One region of the Fictibacillus arsenicus genome, then DNA from elsewhere that is predicted to be linked to it. Evidence: riboswitches for the same ligand, from Rfam matches in the RefSeq annotation. Region 1 holds a riboswitch; the other holds the start of a gene.
What was found. Region 1 has a riboswitch for cyclic di-AMP ahead of ABE41_RS04065 (potassium channel family protein). Riboswitches for the same ligand answer to the same signal wherever they lie in the genome.
Positions count from the first base shown of each region.

Region 2: linked by a shared signal. The riboswitch ahead of ABE41_RS14950 (dicarboxylate/amino acid:cation symporter) and the one ahead of ABE41_RS04065 (potassium channel family protein) in region 1 are both predicted to bind cyclic di-AMP.

Region 1 covers NZ_CP016761.1:743,961-755,989, reverse strand. The annotation lists gene hutU (urocanate hydratase) at 1-359, opposite strand, end outside; gene hutH (histidine ammonia-lyase) at 375-1,901, opposite strand; gene hutP (histidine utilization transcription antiterminator HutP) at 2,232-2,666, opposite strand; gene ABE41_RS04080 (hypothetical protein) at 3,103-3,561, shown strand; gene ABE41_RS04075 (GerAB/ArcD/ProY family transporter) at 3,570-4,688, opposite strand; gene ABE41_RS04070 (TrkH family potassium uptake protein) at 4,819-6,165, opposite strand; gene ABE41_RS04065 (potassium channel family protein) at 6,169-6,825, opposite strand; cyclic di-AMP (ydaO/yuaA leader) riboswitch at 6,963-7,119, opposite strand; gene ABE41_RS04060 (undecaprenyl-diphosphate phosphatase) at 7,198-7,980, opposite strand; gene cls (cardiolipin synthase) at 8,349-9,860, opposite strand; gene spoIIP (stage II sporulation protein P) at 10,288-11,442, opposite strand; gene ABE41_RS04040 (MarR family winged helix-turn-helix transcriptional regulator) at 11,608-12,029, opposite strand, start outside.
Region 2 covers NZ_CP016761.1:2,906,478-2,918,506, forward strand. The annotation lists gene ABE41_RS14940 (DNA-3-methyladenine glycosylase) at 1-299, shown strand, start outside; gene ABE41_RS14945 (hypothetical protein) at 296-979, opposite strand; gene ABE41_RS14950 (dicarboxylate/amino acid:cation symporter) at 1,129-2,364, opposite strand; cyclic di-AMP (ydaO/yuaA leader) riboswitch at 2,532-2,693, opposite strand; gene ABE41_RS14955 (hypothetical protein) at 2,870-3,064, shown strand; gene ABE41_RS14960 (GDSL-type esterase/lipase family protein) at 3,100-3,825, opposite strand; gene ABE41_RS21090 (hypothetical protein) at 3,900-4,058, opposite strand; gene ABE41_RS14965 (TrkA C-terminal domain-containing protein) at 4,185-4,886, shown strand; gene ABE41_RS14970 (bifunctional diguanylate cyclase/phosphodiesterase) at 4,919-7,570, opposite strand; gene ABE41_RS14975 (hypothetical protein) at 7,774-8,001, opposite strand; gene ABE41_RS14980 (3'-5' exonuclease) at 8,221-8,865, opposite strand; gene ABE41_RS14985 (hypothetical protein) at 9,388-10,050, shown strand; gene ABE41_RS20730 (YjcZ family sporulation protein) at 10,176-10,352, shown strand; gene nagE (N-acetylglucosamine-specific PTS transporter subunit IIBC) at 10,396-11,799, opposite strand; gene murQ (N-acetylmuramic acid 6-phosphate etherase) at 11,821-12,029, opposite strand, start outside.

The DNA.
Region 1 (12,029 bases):
CTTTTTTCGAGATCACGGAATGTCTCCCAATTTGCCCATGCCGGAACAAGGTTAGAGTTTGCAAGCAGTACACGCGGTGCATCCGTATGTGACTTGAAAACTGCAACAGGCTTTCCGGACTGTACGAGAAGTGTTTCATCATTTTCAAGTCTTTCTAATGTTTCAACGATCTTATGATAAGAAACCCAGTTGCGCGCAGCCTTTCCGATTCCTCCATAAACGACAAGCTCATCCGGATTCTCTGCCACTTGTGCATCGAGATTGTTCATGAGCATACGGATAGCTGCTTCCTGCACCCAGCCCTTTGCAGATAATTTAGTGCCTCTTGCAGCTGAAATTGAATGTTTTACGTTTGACATGTAAAAAACCTCCCCTTAATGTGCTAGCTTTTGAGTTTTAGTTCCTATTAAAATGTCATTCCACGAACCATCTAAGATCCAGGATGCTACTGCTTCCATATCACGGTGGAACATACGGTCACATTGAATCGTCGGACACACTTTTCTGCCATGTTCATATACTTTCTTTGTTTTAGGTGCGAGTTTTTCAGGGCCTCTGAAATCAGCAGCCTGCATCGCACAAATTAATTCAACCGCAAGTACACGTCTGGCATTAGCGATGATCTGCGCTGCATGCCTTGAAGCGATCGTACCCATGCTCACATGATCTTCCTGATTGGCTGATGACGGTATGGAATCCACACTTGCCGGGTGAGCTAGTGTCTTGTTCTCGGACACGAGTGATGCTGCTGCATATTGCATAATCATGGCACCTGACTCCAGACCAGGATTCGGACTTAAGAACCCAGGCAGATCATTTAATTGAGGATTGACCATCCGTTCGATGCGGCGTTCAGAAATATTAGCCCATTCTGCTGCGGCAAGCTTCAAGAAGTCCATCGCAAACGCAATCGGCTGTCCATGAAAGTTTCCGCCTGAGATAATCTTGTTTCCTTCATCAAAAATGAGCGGATTGTCTGTTGCTGCGTTCATCTCGATCTCAAGCTTTTCTTTTACATAGCCGAGCACTTGCCACGAAGCGCCATGAACTTGAGGAATACAGCGTAACGAATAAGCATCCTGCACTCTGATTTCTCCCTGCTTGGTCGTGAGCTGGCTGCCCTCTAAGTAGTTTCGAAGTCTTTCGGCTACCTCAACTTGCTCTTTGTATCCTCTCGCAATATGGACATCTTCATCAAACGCATCCGTAATTCCTCTTAAACTCTCAGTCGTTAAGGAAGCGATCGCATCCGCCATCAATCCGATTCTTTCAGCTTCTATATAGGCTGCTATTCCTTGAGCAGTCATTGCCTGTGTACCATTAATCAGCGCGAGTCCTTCCTTCGCTGTAAGTACAACTGGTTCAATGCCTGTTCTCTTCAGTGCATCCTGTCCTGACAAACGTTCTCCCTTGTAATAAGCCTCGCCTTCTCCTACTAAAACAAGAGCCAAATGAGACAACGGAGCGAGATCACCGCTTGCACCTAATGAACCTTGCTGAGGTACAACGGGATGAACACCGTGTGAAACGAGGTCTAACAATCTTTCAATAACAACCGGGCGGATACCAGACAAACCTTTTAAAAGCGCATTTGCCCTTAAAATAAGCATCAATCTGCTGATGGTCTCAGGAAACGGTTCTCCAATTCCGCATGCATGGCTTCGAATCAGATTTAATTGCAAGGTTTCCACATCGTCCCTTGAAATGAATACATCGCTGAACTTTCCAAACCCTGTTGTAATACCGTATACAACCTTGCCTGAAGCAACAATCTCCTCCACCGCTTTACGGCTGTCAGCCACCTTTTTCATGCTTAACGGACACGCTTCTACCGGTTCATTGTCGTGCAGAATACGCTTTATCTCCTCCATAGAAAGCGTATTTCCAGTTAAAGTAACCATCTTCATCCCTCTTTTTCTTAGACTCTTTTCTGAAAAATTGTTGCTTTGGATTCTCTCGTAGGCGCCCTTCGTTGAAGTTGATTGGAGTGAAAGATGCGAGACTCCTGGGGGATCAGTGTGACAGGTGAGACACCTAAGGGCGCAAAGCGCCGAGGTGGCTCACCGCACGCCCCCCGGAAAGCGAGCATCTGAAACGGAGATCAACCACTTTCAAATAGCTACAAAGTTTCACGAAAACAGCCTTTTCTAATTTACAAACAAAAAAGAGCGCACCCGAAAGAAAACTTCTTTCGAATACGCCCCCTCATCACTAATAACTATGGGCAGTTTTTAAATATGATTGATTCCAAGTCCGATCGCCTCATGCTCCAGCCCTTTTACTGGCGCACCGATCGTTCCATATAGCGCGACTGCAATCCAGTCACCTTCTTCTTTCTTCTCATAAGGGTTCCCACGGACAACGATAAAACGCAGACCTACTGTCCGAAGTACCGTTCCGAGCTGAACCTGGCCTCTTGTCACACCATGAAAGGCTTCCATAATGGCATGATAAAGAGAATGAGTTTCCCTATAAATACCGCTCTGAATAACCTTTTCATTTTTGGCCGCTGTCTCGATTGCTGCTACTACCTTCTGAGAGTCCATAGAACCGGCTTTGCCTACGCAATACTTCCAGCCCTGTTTTTTAATCTCAGATAGATAGCTCTCATCCAGTACACCTAAAATCGCCATTTTTCCGATAAGTTTTTCATTAGATAATGCCATATATTTATACACTCTTTCTGCTCGCGACTATTAACTACCTCTAGTGTATGCGTTTACATTTTGTCCGTCAATTCCCTTTCAACAACTTATCACAGCAGTACAATAAAGAAATAAAAAGACACTTGTTGTTTTTATGAGTGATATGTCATATCTTTTGAAAATGTAATTTTACGGTACGTGTTCTTATTTTTATTACACGTTCGCTCAGACTCATTGAGGTTCGCTCAAAAACGTCGAGTTACGCTCAAGATTTTCTTGCTACGCTCAAACTACCTTTAGTTTCGCTCAAAAGTCTCTCTTATAGCATCCTGGAGCGGAAATCAACCACTTACAAGAACAACAACGATTGCGAAATCAGCCTAATAAAATGAGGTATAAACTAGCAATCTAGCGGCAAGACTGTTTGTAAGAAAATAAACGGAATGAGGGCTGCGAAATGTTAGACGTACAAAAAGAGATCACGCTTGCTTCAATGTTAAGAACTCCACATTTTGAAGAAGATGTTAATGATTTTTTTATTGCTTATGACAAAGAACATAACCCTTTATTGCTATTGCCTACAACAAAAGGTTTTCTCCCGGAAAGACAGCTTTACAGCATCTCTTTTATAAAAAAAGAAAACAATTCATATCAGTACACGCTCTCAGATAAAATCATACCATTCTCCATTGATGGATCTACATTAATTCATGATCAGCTAGGCTTCTTTTTCGGTCCTGAAAACAATATGCTCAAAAGCTTCTTTAAAGGTGATACGTATGGTGCATATGTAGTCTGGACAAAACATATGGTTAAACAGCTGATTAATGAGACACTTCAGGATTGGCATAATACTTCAGACAGCCAGCAGCGAGAAAAGCATAAAGACAGGCTGACACTCCTTTTACAGGCTTAATATAACAATCAAGTGGACGAAGACGTTTGACCGTTATTCGTCCTTTTCTGTTTAATTTTTTTCTTAATAAAGGTCATTACAAATAAGAAAGGTATATAACTGATTGCAAGATAAAATCCAATGATGTTCGTATAATTGTTGAGCATGTTGATTTTGAAACGAGTATCTAAAAAGATACAAGCTAAAAGGACTATACATAATAAAACGATTAGTGTTACGTGCTGCCTGATGTTCAGCATCAATTTCGCAACACGGCTGGAACACCATATGGCAAGGGCTATATTCGGTAAGATGACAAGACACCACATGGAAACGAAAACAAAATCAAAACGTTCTACGAAGGATACTTGTACGATTTTAACCATTGAAAGTGTTGCCCAAATATTTCGGGCAAGCTGCTCCTGACTGAAAAAGGCAAAAGAAAACAATGTTACTAAAAGATACATCATAAAGGAAAAGATATTAGCATGGTGTGCAAACTTTTGTGATTTTTTTGCATTCTTTATATAAGGATAGAATACCAGTAATGTTTCAAACCCAAGATAACTCAGCATCATATTTTTTGAAGCTGTAAAATAGTCTTTCATCCTCTCATCAAAAACTGGCAGCAAATTTGAAAAGTGGGTGTATTCAAGCGGATAAATTAAAAGGAGTATTAGTCCCAAAGGAATAACAACACCTAAAAAACAAACGCCTGCAACCGTACGGAATCCTGCAGAAACCACATAATAAGTTAAGATAAGAAAAACTACTGCTATTGTCCACGTTTTTAGTGTTGGAAACATCCATACTTGTACAACCTCGATATATGTTCTTAAAACCGTTATCGACCATAACAGAAAATAGAGAACTAGAGCTAAGTTAAAGATGTTCCCCAGCATTCCGCCAAACAATGTTTTGTGTATTGTGACGATATCTCCTCCGCCATTATCAAGTACGTAATAGATCATCCAAATCAGAATATGAACGAAAATAGCCGCGATGATAACGGAAAGCCAAGAATCATAACCTGCGAATTTTGCAATGACCCGCTGATAGCCTAGTACTCCTACCCCTATTTGTTCTGAATGCACGAGAAAGAAGACAAGAAAGGGAGAAACAAGAAATATTTCTTTAATTTTTTGCATTTCAGCTCACCCCTTCTTGAACACTCATTAAATCTTGTTTTAGCATTCCCAACAGAACGCTGTTTATCCCATTTTTAGCCAAAAAAAGCTAACTCTTAAAGGCTATAGCCGCCTTTCGAGTTAGCTTTTTTTATCCGGTGAATACTTCACCATCTGGATATCGAATATTTTCTCTTGTTTGTTTTGCAAGACTAAACGCTAGTGTTAAGGGACCGAGTTTCCCAAAGACCATCACGATACAGATTACAATTTTTCCGATAATGGTCAGATCTGGTGTTAATCCCATACTTAGTCCAACAGTTCCGAATGCAGAGATCACTTCAAACAGAATGATCATAAAGGAATCGCCTTTTTGCACGTATGTTACTACGAACAATGCTGCAAAGATAAATAAAATTGAAATGGTCGTAATTGCTAAGGCACGGTATACAACTGCATTACGAATCGTTCGTTTCATGACAACCGTGTCATCTTTTCCTTTTAAGAACGCACTAACCGTAAACAGAATGACTACGAATGTTGTAAGCTTAATTCCCCCGCCTGTTGAAGTGCTTCCTGCACCGACAAACATCAATAGGATCATTAAAAGGGACGTATCCGGATTAATCGCTGTCATATCGATCGAGTTAAACCCTGCTGTTCTAGGAGATACTCCTTGAAAATATGCTGCCCAAAGCTTTTCAGCTCCGGATAACATGCCTAATGTTTTTGGATTATTAAATTCAAATAGATAGACAAGCAGAACAGCAATAATATTTATCGCAAACGTTGACAGCAGCATTACTTTTGAATGAAGCGAAAGGTCTTTCCATTTCCGGCTTACCCAGAGGTCCACAAGAACGGTGAACCCGATTCCCCCTGTAATAAAAAGCAGAGAGATTACAATGTTAACCATCGGATCACCGACATAACCCATCAATCCATCAGACCAAAGCGCAAAGCCTGCATTATTGTAAGCAGAAATGACGTGGAATACACTGTAATATATCCCTTTACCAAAGCCCATCTCAGGCACCCATCTAAATGATAAAAAGAATACCGCAATGATTTGAATACTGATCGAAAAAACGAATAAGTTACGAACGAGCCTTATCACTCCGCCGATTGAGGGCTGGTTTAGCGCTTCTTGCATCAAAACCCTTTGTTTTACGGAGATCTTTCTCCCCATCATGATTACGACGAGAGATGCAAAGGACATCACACCAAGTCCGCCAACCTGTATTAAAAATAAAATGACGATCTCTCCGAATAGAGTGAACGTCGAACCCGGATCGACTGAAGCCAGCCCGGTTACAGTAGCCGCAGAAGTTGCTATAAATAACGCATCAATCCAGCGCAATGATTCCTCGTGGGCTATTGGCAGTTTTAATAAACAAGCACCTGCTATGATCAAGAACAAAAAAAGTAATGCTAAAAATTGAGGAGGGTTCAATTTTATCGGATTATGCAACCTGGATTTATTGACATGCAGCGCCACTGCTTACACTCCCTCATCCTCAAAGCGGTTCAAGTCTTCATTGCGTCCAATCACCACGAGGACATCTCCATATTGAAGAGATACATCTGCAATCGGAGAGACTAGAATGTCATCACCGCGCTTAATCGCAACGATATTACATCCGAAGCGAGCTCGAACGTCTAAATCTGTCAATGTTTTATTCACTAATTTATCTGTAACACCAATCTCTACAATACTATGTTCATGGGACAGTTCAATAAAGTCGATAATCTTTTCTGAAGAGATAAGCTGAGCAACCCTAAGTGCCATATCGCGTTCTGGGTGAATAATTCGGTCTGCTCCTAGTTTTTCCAATACTTTATGGTGATAGTCATTTTGAGCTTTTACCCATACCTTATTTACACCTGATTCTTTTAATAAAAGAGTTGTTAAGATACTTGCTTGAATATCTTCACCGATCGAGACGATAACATGGTTAAAATTCCTGATCCCAAGCGATTTCATTACCTTTTCATCTGTCGCATTAGCTTGAACGGCTTGAGTGGCAACTGTCGCAAATTCATTGACCTTTTCCATATCATTATCAATCGCGAGTACATCATACCCCATTTTTGCAAACTCCCGGCATATGCTGCCCCCAAAACGGCCTAATCCTATTACTGCAAACTGTTTTTTCATTTTATTTCTCCCCTTAAAATCCATGAAGTTTTCCTTCGTTGTTTTCTAGCCTTGCTGGTTAAGAGGTTCTCAAAAAGCTGTAAAAAACAAAAAAAAGACCACACAAAAAAGCGGGTCCGGTTTTTCACCAATTTGACCTCTCCAGTGACATGACGCTTACGGGGTTAGCTGTCGGATTAGGGAATGGAGTATCCCTTTTTGCTGCTTGCAAAATTCACCCCAAAAGATTGGTTCCCCCGTTTCACAGTCTTCTTAAAATAAAGAAATTGACTGTAAATTCAGCGATCTAAAGCCTGCTAAATTTTGAATTACATATACTGTAATCCTCCGTCTTTTAATTGTCAATCCATTTTTTACGTGTTAACAAACACTTTACATTTTTCCTGAAAATTGCAATCCAAGAACGATTAAACCGATCAGCCACACATAGATTGCAAAGCCTTTTAAAGTACCGGTTTGTAATAATTTAATCATCCATTTTACAGCGATGTATCCGAATAAAGCGGAGGCGATTGTACCGATAAGTAAGGATGAGTAAGCTATGGAAGGTGCTGTTGAAGTAAAAAGATCTTTAGACTGCAGAACCACTCCGCCAGCGATTGACGGAATCGATAAAAGAAAAGAAAAGTAAGCTGCGGCTTTTTTATCAATCTTACAAAACAAGGCTGCCGCAATCGTCAGACCAGAACGCGAAACCGCTGGCAGAATAGCCGCACCCTGAAAGGTACCAATTACAAGAGCATCCCGGATCGTTATCTCCTCTATTCCTTTATAACCGTTTCGTTTAAAAGAATCTGCCCACCAAAGCAACAGCCCTGTTACCAAGAACTCCCATCCAACCGTTATACCGGTTTTTGAAATTTCTTCAAAGAAGTCCTTAAAAGCAAGTCCAATAATAGCCGTTGGAATGGTACCGGCAATAAGTAATATTCCTGTTTTGCTAAATGGCTTTTTTATGACTTGTAGAATATCTTTCCAATAAACCGTCATAACAGCAAGCAATGTACCGATATGAAGCATGCTGTCGAGAAATAGTCCCGCTTCTTCCAGATTGAAGATCTGTCTTCCCAGCAGCAGATGCCCAGTTGAACTTACCGGCAAGAATTCTGTTAATCCTTGTACAATACCTAATATAAGGGCTTCAAGCCAGTCCATAAAAAAATCCCCCTCAATAGATGGTCTCGTACAACCCTATTCTCAAGGAGGACTTTCTATTCTTTTTTTTAGCTATTTACTAAAGGCTCTTATCTAAAAGATTGTTGCTTTAGAGGAATTTTGTTCGATTCTCTTCTTGGACAAGTTGATTGGAGTGCAAGGGGCGAGACTCCTGTGGGACGAGTGGGACAGGTGAGACTCCTAACAGCGCAGAGCGCTAGGAGGCTCGCCGCACACCCCACGGAAAGCGAGCATCCTGGAAAGGAAATCAACCCTTTCAAGAGCAACAATGTTTGCGAAAAGCAGCCTTACTAAAAGATTGTTGTTTTTAAAGCCCTTCATTGACTAGTTATCTGCCACTTTCCTTATTAGAGAACACCAGAGAAAAGGCGGGCGAATGATTCTTTTGTCCTTTCCCATAACCCTCTTTTATAAAATTCTACAGGACGGACCTTTGTTGATTCTTCTATGTCTTCTTCATATTGTTCAACGAGGTCGTTAACTGACTTTGTGTTAAGCAAAAATACGTTTACTTCGAAATTCAGATGGAAGCTTCTCATATCCATATTCGCTGTTCCGATCGATGCAGTATCTCCGTCAATGATGATAACTTTCTGATGCAAAAACCCTTTTTGATACGAATAGATCTCTATACCTGAACGGAGCAGCTCAGGGAAATAAGAACGCGTTGCATATTGAGTTAAAAATCCATCATTGATTTCTGGTACCATCAATCGGACCTGTACTCCTTTTTTTGCAGCTACCCTTAATGCAGTCCGAATAGCTTCATTCGGAACAAAATACGGTGTGGCGATCCAAATTGATTTTTCCGCACATGAGATCAATGAATAATACAAATCACTCATGATTCCCAACTGGGTATCTGGACCACTCGCAACAACATGTACGACCCCATCCCCATCTGCAGGATAGGCTTCCGTTAAATGGGAATCTTCCAGAAGATCTTCTCCACATACATATTCCCAGTCCAACAGGAATATCGCATGCAGAACTTGGACAGCTTCCCCTTCCATCACCATGTGAGTATCGCGCCAAAATCCGATATCAGGGTCTTCTCCTAAATACTCAACTCCAACGTTCAAACCACCAACAAATCCAACCTTGCCGTCAATCACGATAATTTTTCTGTGATTTCTAAAGTTTAGCTTCTGGTTAAAAAATCCGTACCTTACCGGCAGGAAGGCTTCTACGAGAATTCCTGCTTTTTTCATACGGTCCATATCATACTGCTGCAGCGACAAACTGCCTACTCCATCAAATAGGAATCTTACCTTAACACCCTCATTTGCTTTTTTGATTAAAAGATCGATGATATCCTTCCCGAGACGGTCAGAGCGAAAGATATAATATTGAATATGTATGTACTCTTTCGCCTCTTGCAGTCTTCTAATAATTTCGGGAAAAGTTTCTTGCCCGTTCTTCAGTATCTTAGTTCCGGTATGACGATTAATTTTTGTTAATGTGATGTGATGCGCATGCGTGGCAAAGCATTGCTGATGTCTTTTCAAATCACTGAAATCAGGCTTTTCATCTTGTTTCGAAACCCTGATCCATTCATCACGATCATTTTTACGTTTAGACTTGAACAGATGTCCTTTTAGATAAAGCTGTCCTGAATACAGATAAAACATATATCCGATAAAAGGAAATAATATAAGTACGTAAATCCATAAGAGTGTGTGCTGTGCGGTTCTGTTTTCCAGCATTAACGAATAGATCGTATACAAAATCACCGCAATATACAGGAGCCCGAATACCGTTTTAATGATGACATATCCTTCTGCAAAGAACACGATGTATAAACAGATAAGCAATAGTACAGTAAGGAAGAATTCCCAGATTCGTTTCATTCGCTTCATGCAATAGCTCCTTTTTCACATTCTTCTCTTTCTCTTTTTATTCCCCTCCACTGGTAATTAAAACAAGCGTTTCTCTCTTTTTATACCATTTTTAATTAGGATTTGCAGAATTCATGCCTGTTATGAACAAGAAAACTCCCTCTAACGAGTTCTAAGTACTTCTTTCTTAAATTTCGTTCAGTTTCGAAGGATCGAAACTGTTCCCTAATTATACCTTACTGGGTATTAGAGACATCCTGCAGTGGGAATCCACAAATTCAGGAGATTTATCCACGAGTTTTGGCCGTCAATCCAAAAATTTCAAGCTCCAATCCATGAGATTTAGTCATGTATCCACGAGTCGACATACGTCGACAGGCCCTCTCGCTCAAATACCCGCCATATAAAAAGACTCCAGAGAATTCAACACCCTCTAGAGCCTGCAAGTTTATTCAGCTTTCACATCTTTTTGCTTCCAATAGTATTCTGCGACTGCTTCCGCGATCGCTTCAGCACTTCTGTACAATTCATCCATGTTATTATCGACTCCGCCAAATTCGATCAATAGCGCATTTTCATGCATGTCTTGGTTGTACACCCCATTAGTTCCCTCAGATTTATTTTTTCCGATGACTCCCCTGCTTAGGCTGGGGTACTTTTCATTTAGTATTTTGTGAATCTCTTGAGCTGCTGCTTGGTTCTTCTCGTAATTCGGATTCCCTTTACCGATGACAAACAGCACTTTTGCATAAGATTTCCCATCTATCGTGGCTGTGGTGGTCTTCCTGCGTGAAGAATCCCGATGCAGGTCAAAGATTAATTCCAAATCGTTATTGTTTGCCATCGCACTTTCCACAAGAGTCCTCGACATCGGATAGCTCTTGCGGTAATCCGCATTGTTCTTTCTTAGGAACTCAGTCATGTCTGTCATATCAACTGCTGCTCCGATTCCTCTGGATTCAAGCTCTTCACCGAGCTTCTTCCCTACCATCGTGATGTTCACCTTAGAATGAATGGCATGATCAGGGTTTGTCACTCCCTTTAGATGCGGCAAGAATGATTCCCAGCTGTGAGAATGATAAATGTAGGCTACTTTTTTCCCATCCGTTGTTTGTCCTGGAGGATTTTGAGGTTCAGATGGTTCCGGATCCTCGAGCCTTTCGATATCCTTTACTTCCGCATCTTCACCGCTCAAGAGCAGCTCCATCGGCGGCGGTGATTCATAACCGATGTTTGTATAGTCTGTCCCTTCCCCTGCAACAATGATCGTTGAATCATAAAGTGCAAACCCGGGCAGCTCATTTCCAAGCAAGCTTCTAATATCACCAGGCTTAATACTTGTAGAAAGCTCAAGCAAGATACTGGATAAGGCTGGAGGTTCACTCTCTTTCGGCAGTTCCTGTGTGAAATATCGATTTTCCCAGCCTATAAAATATACGAGTGCTTCCCCTGAAAACTCGGTTAACCACTTATGCATGGTGGACGAGCTCAGCCTGTACTTGTGCTCAAAGGATGTGATGAAACTAGTGGCAATGACAATAAAAAGCATGGCTCCAACTAATAAAAGCGGTAAACGTTTCATATTTAATTGCGGGGTAAACATTTGTCGTCCTCCACTTCTTAATTCGTTTCTATCACATCCTATGCACGAAAAATTTCAAATAGAATGAAATCTATGAAAAAATAATAGAGAAAAAATGACGAAGAGGTTTGCCGCTTATAGAAAAGGTTTGCCGCTTATAAATCTACACAAAAAAACCAGCCCTGATCAGCTGGTCTTCGAGGAAAGCACATAATCATCTGTGGCTGGCTGTGTACCGTTAGCAAGCTTTTCATAAATATCTATAAAAGTTCCTAGTTCTTCTGATGACAAATGATTAAGGTAGTCACTGATAGAGTTCACTCTCTCATTTTCAGCTTCTCTCAAAATTTCATGTCCTTCGTCTGTGATTTCAAGATATACAATTCGACGGTCCAGTTCACTTCGGTATCGGCGTACAAAACCACGCTTGTACAATCGATCTGCCCCCACAGTAATTGCACTTGGCTTAACACCCATATATTCGGCTAATTTTGAAACTGTCCACTTATTTCTTACACATAATGTTTTCAAAAGAACAAATTGTGTCTTCGTTAATTCTTTTTCAATCGCAATTTCCGGGTGCAGCCGCTTTGAAACAATGTAATGTA
Region 2 (12,029 bases), 1.9 Mb from region 1:
TCTTAATTAGAGCTATTCAGCCTGTCAAAGGAATAGAAATCATGAAAGAAAGGAGAGGCAGGATAAAAAAAGAGGTTCTGCTCACAAATGGTCCTGGCAAGCTTTCAAAAAGTATGGGGTTTTCACTGGAGCATTCTGGTCAAAAAATGAATACGTGCGGAATAAGTATTAAAGAAAAAATTAAAATCGAGCCACATGATATAGCGTCCGGACCAAGGATAGGCATTCAATATGCGGAAGAAGCCGTATATTTCCCCTATCGTTTTTGGATAAAAAACAACCCTTACGTATCGCGTTAATACGTAGGGTTGCTTTCATTGATAGATACAGCCGCATCATCCTGAATTAAGTCAACAGCTGCAGTCCTGTTCGTCTCTTGCATCCAGGCAAGATGGTAATAGGTCTGCTTTTTCATGGAAACATATTTTGATTGCATGATAAAAAGCCATGTAAGTAAGAATAAGACAGTTTTCAAAACACTTTCTCCCGTAAAACTTACAGAATTGATAGGGAGTACATTTGCTGCAATGCTCGAGAATAATCCTGTTAGAAGTGCTGCCAATAAAAATAAAGGCTGATTATTTCTTAGGAATCTCATTCGCTGCTGCAAGTTATTTTGAATAAATAGTCTCTCTTGTAAATTAAACTGTAAGTATCGGCTTTTGGCAGCTTTCGCATTTGCTACTAGCCCTTTAGATCGGTCTGTTTGCCAAAGGGTCTTAATAAAGAGGCTAAATTCAATATCACGGGCAGGCTCCCTGACCATCTTACGGTGAATGAAATTATGCGCCTGATAAAAAGTAATAGCTTTATTTAATAACTCCATGATTACGCAGCCTGTCAGTACAGTTAAAGCAAACACGAACCAAAAAGAATTCATGCCGCTTTCCATTAACTCAACAACGGGATTAATAACGGTTTGCAGCTGCACCCAAATAACTTTTCCAGCAAGTATTATTAATTCAAGCCATTTTTCCAAAAATATCACTCCGAAACATCATTATGTATTTATCTATTTTAACATGAAGTTCCGTTTATGCTTACATTTATTTACTCATTTTTACTAAACTAGGGATTTTGGCATAAACAAAAGCCGCAGGAAATTCCTGCGGCTTTTAATTACTTTTATTAAGCAGTTGCTTCTTCTTTTCTTTCCCCAACATGCTTATCTTCACCTTTGTCAACGATAACTGCACAAGCAGCATCCCCAGTGATATTAACCGCTGTTCTAAGCATATCCAATAGACGGTCTACTCCTAGAATCAATGCGATACCTTCTACTGGCAATCCTACAGAGTTTAATACCATCGCTAACATGATAAGCCCAACTCCAGGAACTCCTGCTGTACCGATACTAGCCAATACTGCAGTTAAGATAACCGTAAGCATAGCACCAATACTTAAGTTCACATCATACACTTGTGCGATAAAGATTGTCGCAACCCCTTGCATAATAGCTGTTCCATCCATATTAATAGTAGCACCGAGTGGCTGAACAAAACCGCTTACAGACTTACGAACTCCAAGGTTTTCTTGTGCTGTTTTCATTGAGATAGGCAGGGTAGCATTAGAACTTGATGTACTGAATGCTACAGACATTGCAGGTGCGAAGCCTTTAAAGAACTTAACAGGATTCATTTTACCTAAGAATGCAACAGATCCACCATAAGTGACAACGGAATGAATCGCTAATGCTGCAATTACGATAGTCATGTAGAGACCCATCGCTTTAACCGCATCCATACCCTGGCTTCCAATTGCTGAAGCAATTAAAGCAAAAGCACCGTATGGAGCGAACTTCATAACAAGGTTAACAAGGTACATCATTATATCATTACCTTGTTCAATTAAATCCATAATACCCTTTGTTTTGCTTCCCAGCATCGTTAAAGCGAATCCTACAAATACTGAGAATGCAATGATTTGAAGCATGTTCCCGTCAGCCATAGCCTGAACAGGGTTAGTAGGAATAATTCCTAACAAAGTATCTGTTACAGCTGGAGCTTCTTGAGCTTCAAATTTAGCTCCTTCGGTTTCAAAGTCACCTACGCCAGGTTTAAAAATGAGTGCTAAAGCCATTGCAATAATGATGGCGATTGTTGTAGTAGCAAGGAAGAAACCGATTGTTTTCGCACCGATACGTCCTAATTTTTTAGGATCACCCAATCCTGCGGTACCTAGTACGATTGAGAAGAACACAATTGGTACAACCAGCATTTTAATAAGGTTTAAGAATAATGTTCCCACTGGTTTCAATACATACTTATCGAGTGTGGCGAAAGCATCTGGCAAGGCTAAGTTAAGAATAAGTCCCGCAACAACCCCAAGTGCCAATGCAATCAAGATTTTTGTTGATAACTTCATAAACGCATCCCCCTTTATTAGAAAATTCTTACTATTGTTACTATAGTATGAGGAGTGTGTCCTAATACATGCCTAAATTTTTGTTTGCATATAAAAACCCACGAAAACTAGAGAGGAATTTTCCGTGGGGTACACTGCAACACATAGACTTAGCCCATGTATATAAGCTCTCTCTCCAAAAACGCTTACGAGGTTAGCTGTCGGATTAGGGAATTGAGAGTTATCCCTTCTGCTTTTAACAAATTCATCCCAGGCATAGTGCCAAAGTTGTGGTTCCCCCGCTTCTTTTAAGTTCAGAATAGAACAAAAGAATTCAGCGAATCATATTAACATGTTTTAATCTTATCAACATACATAAAAATTTGTCAAGATTTCTGAACATGCATATTTATTCCATCTAAATGTTTCATCATGAAGGTTTTTCCAAATCTTCTTTTCTACCCCATAAGCATGAACAAATAAGCGAATTATGTAAAAGGTTCTATTTTTCAGGGAGGTATTGTAAATGAAGATCGTATTTTATGAAAAAGGTGATTTAAGCATTATCGTGGGTGCTTCTAAATTAAAAGGTGAATTAACGATTGAGCAGATAAAAAATGAAAGTGAAAAAAAGGCTAAAGAACTTGGTGAGTTATTAGGCCGTGAAATTGGATTCCTAATTGACATGAACGGCAAATTAGATACTCAATTTAAAAAATAGCATGAAGAAAGCTGACCAAATTGGTCAGCTTTTTCTTATGGCTTCCACTGATTATAAACCCAATTCCCCATCTTATAATAACCTCTTCGGTTCGGATGTAAAGAATCTGCAAAATACATGTCTTTCTCAATATTTTCATAAAGTTCATACGTAGAAATGTATTTCGTTAATGTGCTTTCTTTGCTTGCTTCAATAATTGCTTCATTCCACGAACGTATACTTTCAGGAGCTTTAGTATCATATTCCTCGCCAAAATATGGATTATACAAACCTAGAACATATACTTGTGCAAAGGAGTTGTTTTCCCTAATGACTGCAAGTGTTTTACTCAAATTATTGCGCAGCTTTTCCTTTCCAAGTAAGAGCGGCTGCTGCGGAAGCTGACGGAAGTTCCAGCCAGCAGCATGCCTAAAATCATTTGTCCCTATAAATACAAACACATATTCAGCCTGCTTGAGGGCTTTTATTACGACGCCATTGTCCAATTGACGTAAAAGCTGGTCTGATCGTTGTCCGCTAATTCCGAAATTATTTACAATTACATTTCTGCCGGTTTGCTTCTGGATGTTTTGACGTACAACGCCAATATATCCGGTCTTTGAAGGGTCCCCTACGCCATACGTTAACGAATCACCAAGTGCGACTATTTTTATTGTCTTTATCTTATTAGAACCTTCTGTTTTTCCTGCTTGAAAAATAGCAAATAAAAGGATGGCAAGTATTGCTCCTCCAATTAGCCACTTTTTTGATACTTTCCTCACATTGCGTCCTCAATTCTAATTATTGTTTTATTACTTTTTACCATAATGGAGGAAAATATCAAGTAATGAATGTGCTACTTAAGACGATAATCTTCTGAAGTTTGCGGTGCATCTTCCCAAAGGTGATCTTTATCATAGTGATAGGTGTCCTTTTTCACAAATGAATGTATGAGCAATGCCACTCCTCCGCATAATAGTCCTGCCGGTAATAGAGCAATAAGAAAGCCTGTCATCTACATCCCCTCCTGTACAAAACTATATGTGAAGCATCGATTTTTTATGAAAAGGGGAAATTGAATCATTACATATAGATTTTTTAGGGTATAAGAGGATAGAAAGTATAAGTCGGAGGTGCCTTCGTGGGTTTTTTGTTTACTTTACTTTATTTTGCAATTATTGCAGTCGTTATTGAAATCAATGTTCTTTTATTTACACTTACAGGATTAAAAAAAGAAATTGCCCGTTTTCAGGTTATCTCTATGTTTACTGCTACAGGATTTACTACGGGAGAATCAGAATTAATTTTAGAACATCCAATCAGAAGAAGACTGAGCACTTTTCTTATACTCTTTGGTGTTTTCTCTCTTGCTGTAGTCATTTCTGCGATAAGCAATATATTATCTGATGAGTTTCGCTCTATTGAACTTGGGATGATTACATTGGCACTTATAGGACTCTACCTCATTCTGAGTATGCCGAAGTTTAAACGCTATCTGGAGAAATCGTTTGAAGGACATCTTGAAAAACAATACAATTTAGCTGATCTGCCTTTGCGTGATGTTATGTATTTTGATGAAGATGACGTCGTTATTGAACTGCCTATCCACAAAAACTCATCAGTAATCGGCAAGAAATTAAAAGACGTTATTGAAATAGAAGATGATATGCTGGTGCTATTTATTAAACGCGGTGATGTTACATTAAGGAAGGACAGCTATACTACTGAAATACAAGAAGGAGATATGATATTCCTATACGGCAATCAAGACTCCCTTACAAAAAGGTTTAAAAAAGAAATGGAAGAACTAAAGGAAAAAACAGAAAAAGAAAAGAAAGTGTAAAAAAGGAGCTTTGTAATAAGCCCCTTTTTTCATTAAACCGTAATAGGTTTGATTGCTTTTACCTTAGTCATATGATTGATAATCAACAACTCAATTTTTTCAGCTTCCATCGGCCGGCACGTATAAAATCCTTGTATTTCATTGCAGTTCTTCTCTTTTAAGTAATTATATTGTTCTTCTGTTTCAACGCCTTCAGCCACAACGTTCATTTTTAATGAGTGAGCTAAAGTGATGATGGCAGTAGCAATGGCAGAATCATCTGTTTCTGTTCCAATTCCTCTTATAAATGATTGATCGATCTTTAATGTATCAATATGGAATTTCTTTAAATACCCCATTGAGGAATAACCCGTCCCGAAATCATCCAGCGCAAAATGCACACCCATTTTTTTTAATTGCTCGATGGAGAAAAGTATAGTTTCTTCATACTTCATTAATGTACTTTCCGTAATCTCAAGCTCTACGAATTCCGGAGGCAAACCCGTTTCCTTCAGAACAGATTGAATAGATGCTACAAGATCTCTTTGCAAAAATTGCCTAGCAGATAGATTTATAGCTATTCTAACCGGAGGATATCCATTATCCATCCACTCTTTAGTTTGTCTGCAGGCAGTGCGAATAACCCATGCTCCTATTTTAGTAATCAGCCCTGTTTCTTCAGCTAAGGGAATGAATTCCCCAGGAGAGATCATCCCCCAGCGAGGATGTTTCCATCGAATTAAGGCTTCCAAAGCAATGATAGATGTTCGATCTATAGAAAACCTTGGCTGATAATGAAGCAGCAGTTCATCATTCTCAATGGCTCCGTGCAGTTCATTCTCCATAAGCAGTCTTTCATAACTGTTGCTGTCTAGCGCACTTTTATAATATTGATACGTATTTTTACCATCTTCTTTCGCTCGGTACATAGCAAGGTCTGCATTCTTCAGTAAAGCTTTCGGGTCGTGACCATCTAGGGGGAATATAGAAACACCTATACTCGCTGTAATATGTATCATTTCGTCCTTAATAAAAATAGGTTCCGAAAATATTTCTAGAAGATTAGTCATTTTCCTCTTAAGCTTCTCTTCGTTTATATCTTCAAGAATGATTGTAAATTCATCACCGCTCATCCGATACACTCTGCCAAAACCTCTAGTGAACAATTTCAATCTTAAAGAAACTTCTTTTAAGACGAGGTCGCCAAAAGAATGCCCGAGTGAGTCATTAATAAATTTAAAACGATCTAAGTCTAAAAACAGGACTCCCAGCTGCTGACTTTTATTTTCAGCGTTCCGTAGGTGACCTTCAAATTCTTCTGTGAATGATCTTCGATTTGGCAAGCCTGTAAGCTGATCCTGATATGCCATCCTTTTAATAAGTTCTTTGTGTTTATTTCTTTCAGTAATATCTCTTGCCACTACAACAATGTTCTCAATATCACCTGATTCTTTCAGCACTGGCATGGCCCTGGCTTCAATCGTAACGTAATGGCCATCTGCATGAAGATAACGAAACTGAACTTCTAACGGCTTTTTATCATTTAAAAGATCTCGAAATTTATCAGATACCGCGGGAATATCTTCCGGATGTGTATAGGTCAGAAAAGAGTTACCCAGATTGGCTTCTGCTCCAAAAATAAGCTTATAAGAAGGTGACGTATACTTAACCTTTCCGCTCGTATCAAGTGTGACAATTAGGTCTGTAACATTTTCAGTCATCGCTCTGAATTTAGCTTCACTTTTTCGAAGTGCTTCTTCTTTCTGCTTTTGTTCAATCGCTAATCCTGCGAGATGCGAAAACGCTTCCATTGTTCCCCATTCTTTTTCATCAGGGGAAGAAGGTGCCTTAAAGTAAACGGCTAAGATTCCAAGTAGCTGATTGGAAGATGATAGAATCGGATTGCTCCAGCAGGCTCTTACTCCATGCTGCAAAGCCATTCGTTTCTTTTTATCATTTTTCAATTCCTTCCCTATATCCATTAAAATAACTGACTTGTATGTGAACGCCGCTCTGCCGCAGCTCTCTTCAGCAGAGCTTATTTCAATCTGATGTATATCTTGAATGAATGATTCAGACAGATTAGCTGAATAGAAATACTCAAGTCTTTTATCCCGCTCATTAGCCAAATGAATACAAACTTCTGATTGTGGCATAGCTGCTTCAAAATTTAAAGAAATGGCTTTAAACACATCCTTCAAGCTGCATCCTTTTGCAATCATCTCTAATATTAATTTTTGGCCGATAAGTAAGGATTCTGCATTTTTTTGTTCTGCATAAAGGATACGATATTGTTCTTCAGATCTTTCTAGTTTTTCTGCGATGCTTTTGGATTCGGTAACGTCTTTAACAGATGCTAATAAATGTGTGCACTCGCCTTGTTGATTATGTATAGGGGTTAAGCATGTCACGGCAGTTTGCAGTATACCCTTATGGAACGTTTCTGTCTCAAACTGAATCGATTCTTCGGAGAATACCGCTTGTTCATAGACCTCTTGCAGTTCTTCAGCTAGTTTCCTATCAAGTACCTCTTCCATAAACTTGCCAATAACATCCCTCTTGATGCCTGCAAATTTAAGAGCTGAATCATTTGCTGCTGCATATTGAAATCTCTTTCCTTCATCCACTACTTTCATTAAAAACATCATATCGAGAAATCCATTAAATAATGTGTTAATCTCTGTTTGATCTTCTATCCGAAACATACTTTAGTCTCCCCGATAATTAAGTTGATAACTATCAAAAAATTCAAATTTCTACTATAAGTATATAAAATTGTTAATTTTTTTACCATAAATAATAAAACAACCCCCAAAACCAATAGAAGGTGTTCGAAAAATTAAAAAGTACATAAAAAAAGAACCTCTCCGATGGATGGAGGTCCTTTTATTGCTGCCGCTTTAAATTGTCATCCTACTTCTTTAACAGTCATAGGAACAAAAGATAATAACAAAGAAATAATGTTATTAATTTGTTCCGGAGTAATATGTATTCCATCGTTAGCTAATAATTCTTCTTTAAGACGTATGATTCTATCCACTTCTTCTAGCCGAGCATCACTCAAGCAATAATCAATCGTATTTAATAACTCCAGCAACTGATTATTTTTATTGGTAATGTAATATGTAGTGTTCACCAATAAACACCCCCCACTATCATTATTATCGAAACTAAGGTCATTTTCCTACAAAAACAATTCGTCAAATGACGACATATCTTACTTTATATGGATTTTAACCCATTATACCTAATGCTTTTTGTCGAAATCGGTCGTATTTTCAGGAACAAAGTCCTATTATTAATTCTTTTGTTAACTTACATATTTTACAAGTTTACGCATATCTGTGTAATTACTTTAGTTAAATAACTTTGATAATGAAGCAAATGGAGAGATTTCCTCTTCAGCTTTTGTTTTATATACTAGTTTTTCAGGTTCGAAGAGTTTAGATTCCATGTAAGAAGCTGGATTAATTGTAAAGACAACATTACTGAAAATCTTTTGAAGGATTTTAGCAGTATTAATTGCATCATCTAACGCCCGATGCTTAGAACCCTCATAGGTTAGTTCCAATGTTTGAAGGGCCCGTGATAATCCGTAGCGAAATCCTTTATCACTATCATGCAGCATACTGAAATGGAATTGCAGATCATTGTGATTAATAATCCATTCAATATCTGTCTGGTGAAAAGTAGAATCTGTAATGAGAGCCCATTTATCTTCAGGTCCCCAGGAGCATAAATAATAGTCTTCTAAGCCTATCCATGCTCGAAAGCTTTCAATGGCTTCAGTGTAAGAAGGAGCCGAAATTAAATCTTTTTTTGTTATACCTGTAAGATTTGTTATGCGTGTATTTAATTTATCCATTTTCGGCTGAACAAAGGATTGAAACGTATCAAGATGCATTAGTTCTCCATTTACTACCTTCATTCGTATTGCGCCAATCTCAATAATTTCAGACAATCGGTTAGTCATTTCCAGATCATAGACAATATATTGCATCCTCCACCACACCTGCCTTTCATCATTTTGCCCTTTTGGTGAATGTCTACCATTATTGTAGATGATTTGTTAACAAAATGAAATATTTCCATGAGTTTAATTCGTTGCAAGCTGATATAATTACTATGTCTTTTTATTTAGCTTCTTCGTTAACATTATTTTATGATTTTGATCAGCTTACATGTCATCTATTCTCCATCTGTAAATGTTTATTAATCTGCCAAACTTTTTCATTTTCAATTTACTGTTTCTTTTGTTACCATTATTGTTGTCTGTTTTAAATAAATACTATTCATGTAATCTTTGTAGCTCTTGGAAGGGTTGATTTCCATTTCAGGTACTCGCTTTCCGCGGGGCGTGCGGTGAGCCTCCCTATCGCTTCGCGCTGACGGGGTCTCACCTGTCCCGCTAATCCCGCCGGAGTCTCGCACCTTACACTTCAATCAACTTTTCAAAGAAGCCGAAAAGTAAAAATCTTTGTGAAAAGCCTAAAAAATCGAATTACATAATGAGGGATCTACTATGAAAAAACCAATAATTTTATTAATATGCGCTGTGCTTTTAACCTTCTCAGCTTGTTCTAATGATGATAAACCGATAGATCAGACAACTGCTGAGACGAAAGCAGAAAATAATAAGGATGAACCTTCTCCGCCTGCCGCTTCAGGTGATGAAGAAGCAGAAGAAACTGCAGCAGCTGATGATGCAGAAAATACTTCAGAAGAAGATGAAACGAACGAAAATCAGGATGAAGAAGAAAAAGATTACTTAACAAGCCATCACCAATTTGTAGCAAGTGAAGTAACAAACCTTTCGGAAAAAGAAGTCAGCAATATGTGGGGAGAACCCGTAAGAACTGAAAAAATTCAATTTCGTTATTCTGGAACTTCGAACTTTATTCCAGCTGTTGTTAACTATTACCAAAATGAAAAGTTTGCTGTTACTTTTGTTGAAGGAAAAGCCGCTCGTCTTGTTTATTCGGTAATTGATGAAGAAATCTTATTTGATGATGATAAAACAAAGGCACTAGAATTAGCTGGTCTGCCAACAGATGTTGAAGAAACAACAGATACCGATACTGCTTTTGTATGGAACGATATTGGCGGTGTACATGAGGTAACAATGTTCTCTAAAGGTGAATTTGCAGACTATCTTTATATCATTCTAGATGAAGCCTATAAGTAAACTACTAAACTGACACTTGGTTTCTATAAATCCGCACCTATCACGTTTCTATGCTTAACCTGTCTGCATAAAATGGGATGAGGAGAGAAATCGGCTTCTCATAGTGCAAGAAGAGGAGTGAAACCATGTCGTCGAGAAAGTACTGTTCTGATAGCTTTACGCTTTATGTGGTACTATTCGTGCTGCTCATTATTGTCGGAGCCGTTTCGTACAGCGGGAGTTGCTGCGAGTATTCGTATCCATGTCCTTACCCATACGGATATGCAGCCAATGCGCCGGTAAGCGGTTATTGGAACGCTTAAGCGAGAAAAAACACCATTCCTTTGGGAACGGTGTTTTCTTTTATTACAGCTTTTCTCTCATACTGTCTGCAATTGGCTCAACTTCTGCTCCCACTACTACTTGGATGTTTTGATTATTAAGTTTTATTAAACCTTTTGATCCAGCTCTTTTGAGTGCTTCTTCATCCACTTTGCTAATATCCTTGATTTGCAAACGTAATCTTGTAATGCAGTTATCAAGCTGAACGATGTTATCCTTACCGCCTAGAGCTGAAAGATATGCATCAGCTGCCGTATCATATTTTGAATCGGTTGATGTACCTGTTGCAGCTGCTTCTGCTGTTATCACATCTTCATCTTCTCTTCCAGGCGTCTTTAAATCTAGCTTTACGATTAAATAACGGAAAACGGCATAATATAGAGCAAAATATACTGCACCTATTGGCAGCAGCAGCCATCCATTTTGAGCGATTCCAATATTGAGGAAATAATCAATTGCCCCCGCCGAAAATGTAAAGCCATGGTGGATATCAAACAATACTGCAACTGACATAGAAACTGCTGTTAAAAGTGCATGAACTACATAAAGCAAAGGTGATAAAAACATAAATGCAAATTCTATAGGCTCAGTAATTCCCGTTACAAATGACGTCAGTGCCATACTGCCCAGCATCCCAGCAACCGCTTTTTTACGATGCCTTTTCGCTGTATGAACCATAGCTAAACAAGCAGCTGGCAAGCCGAACATCATAACCGGGAAGAATCCTGCCATATAGAATCCTGCTTTAGGATCTTCTGCAAAGAATCTCCAAAGGTCTCCTGTGACCTTGCCATTCTCACCAGTGAATTCACCAAATACAAACCATAAGAAACTATTTAATACGTGATGAAGACCTAATGGGATTAATAGACGGTTGAAGAAACCAAATATTCCTGCACCAATTGCTCCAGCACTTGTAATCCATGTTCCGACATTTTCTAGCCCCATTTGAATAGATGGCCAGATGAATCCAAAAACCAATCCAAGAAGAACCATCGTTCCTGCGGTTACAATTGGCACAAATCGTTTTCCGCCAAAGAAAGATAACCATTCCGGCAATTTTATATTATAGAACTTATTGTATAAGAGCCCTGCGATGACACCTGCTAAAATCCCCCCCAGAACAGACATATCGAACTTTTCGAATTCTAATGTCCCTACTGCGATCGATTTAGCACCTTCTGTCAATACAAAATAGCCAATTGCTCCTGAAAGACCTGCAGCTCCGCTTCCATCTCTGGACAAACCTACAGCAACACCTATCGCAAAAATTAAAGCCAAATGTCCAAAAATCGCATTACCTGCTGCAGCTAAAAAAGGAATACCTAATAAGTCATCTTGGCCAAATCGTAATAACAACCCCGCTGCCGGAAGAACGGCAATCGGCAGCATCAGTGCACGGCCAATACGCTGTAAAAATCCCAACATCACAACCTACCCCTTTCACTTTTAAGTGTAGTTTTTGATCGCTTCTTTTAATCTTCCATTATGCTGTTCCAGATGTGTTATTGCTTCATCTGGTGAAACTCCAGTTACAAGCTGAAAGATAGCTGCCTTCGTGTTTCCATTCTGTTCTTTTAAAGCTTGTTCTGCTTCCTTTTCTGATACCCCAACTGCCTCCATAATGATATTTCTGGCACGCTGTTTCAGCTTTGCGT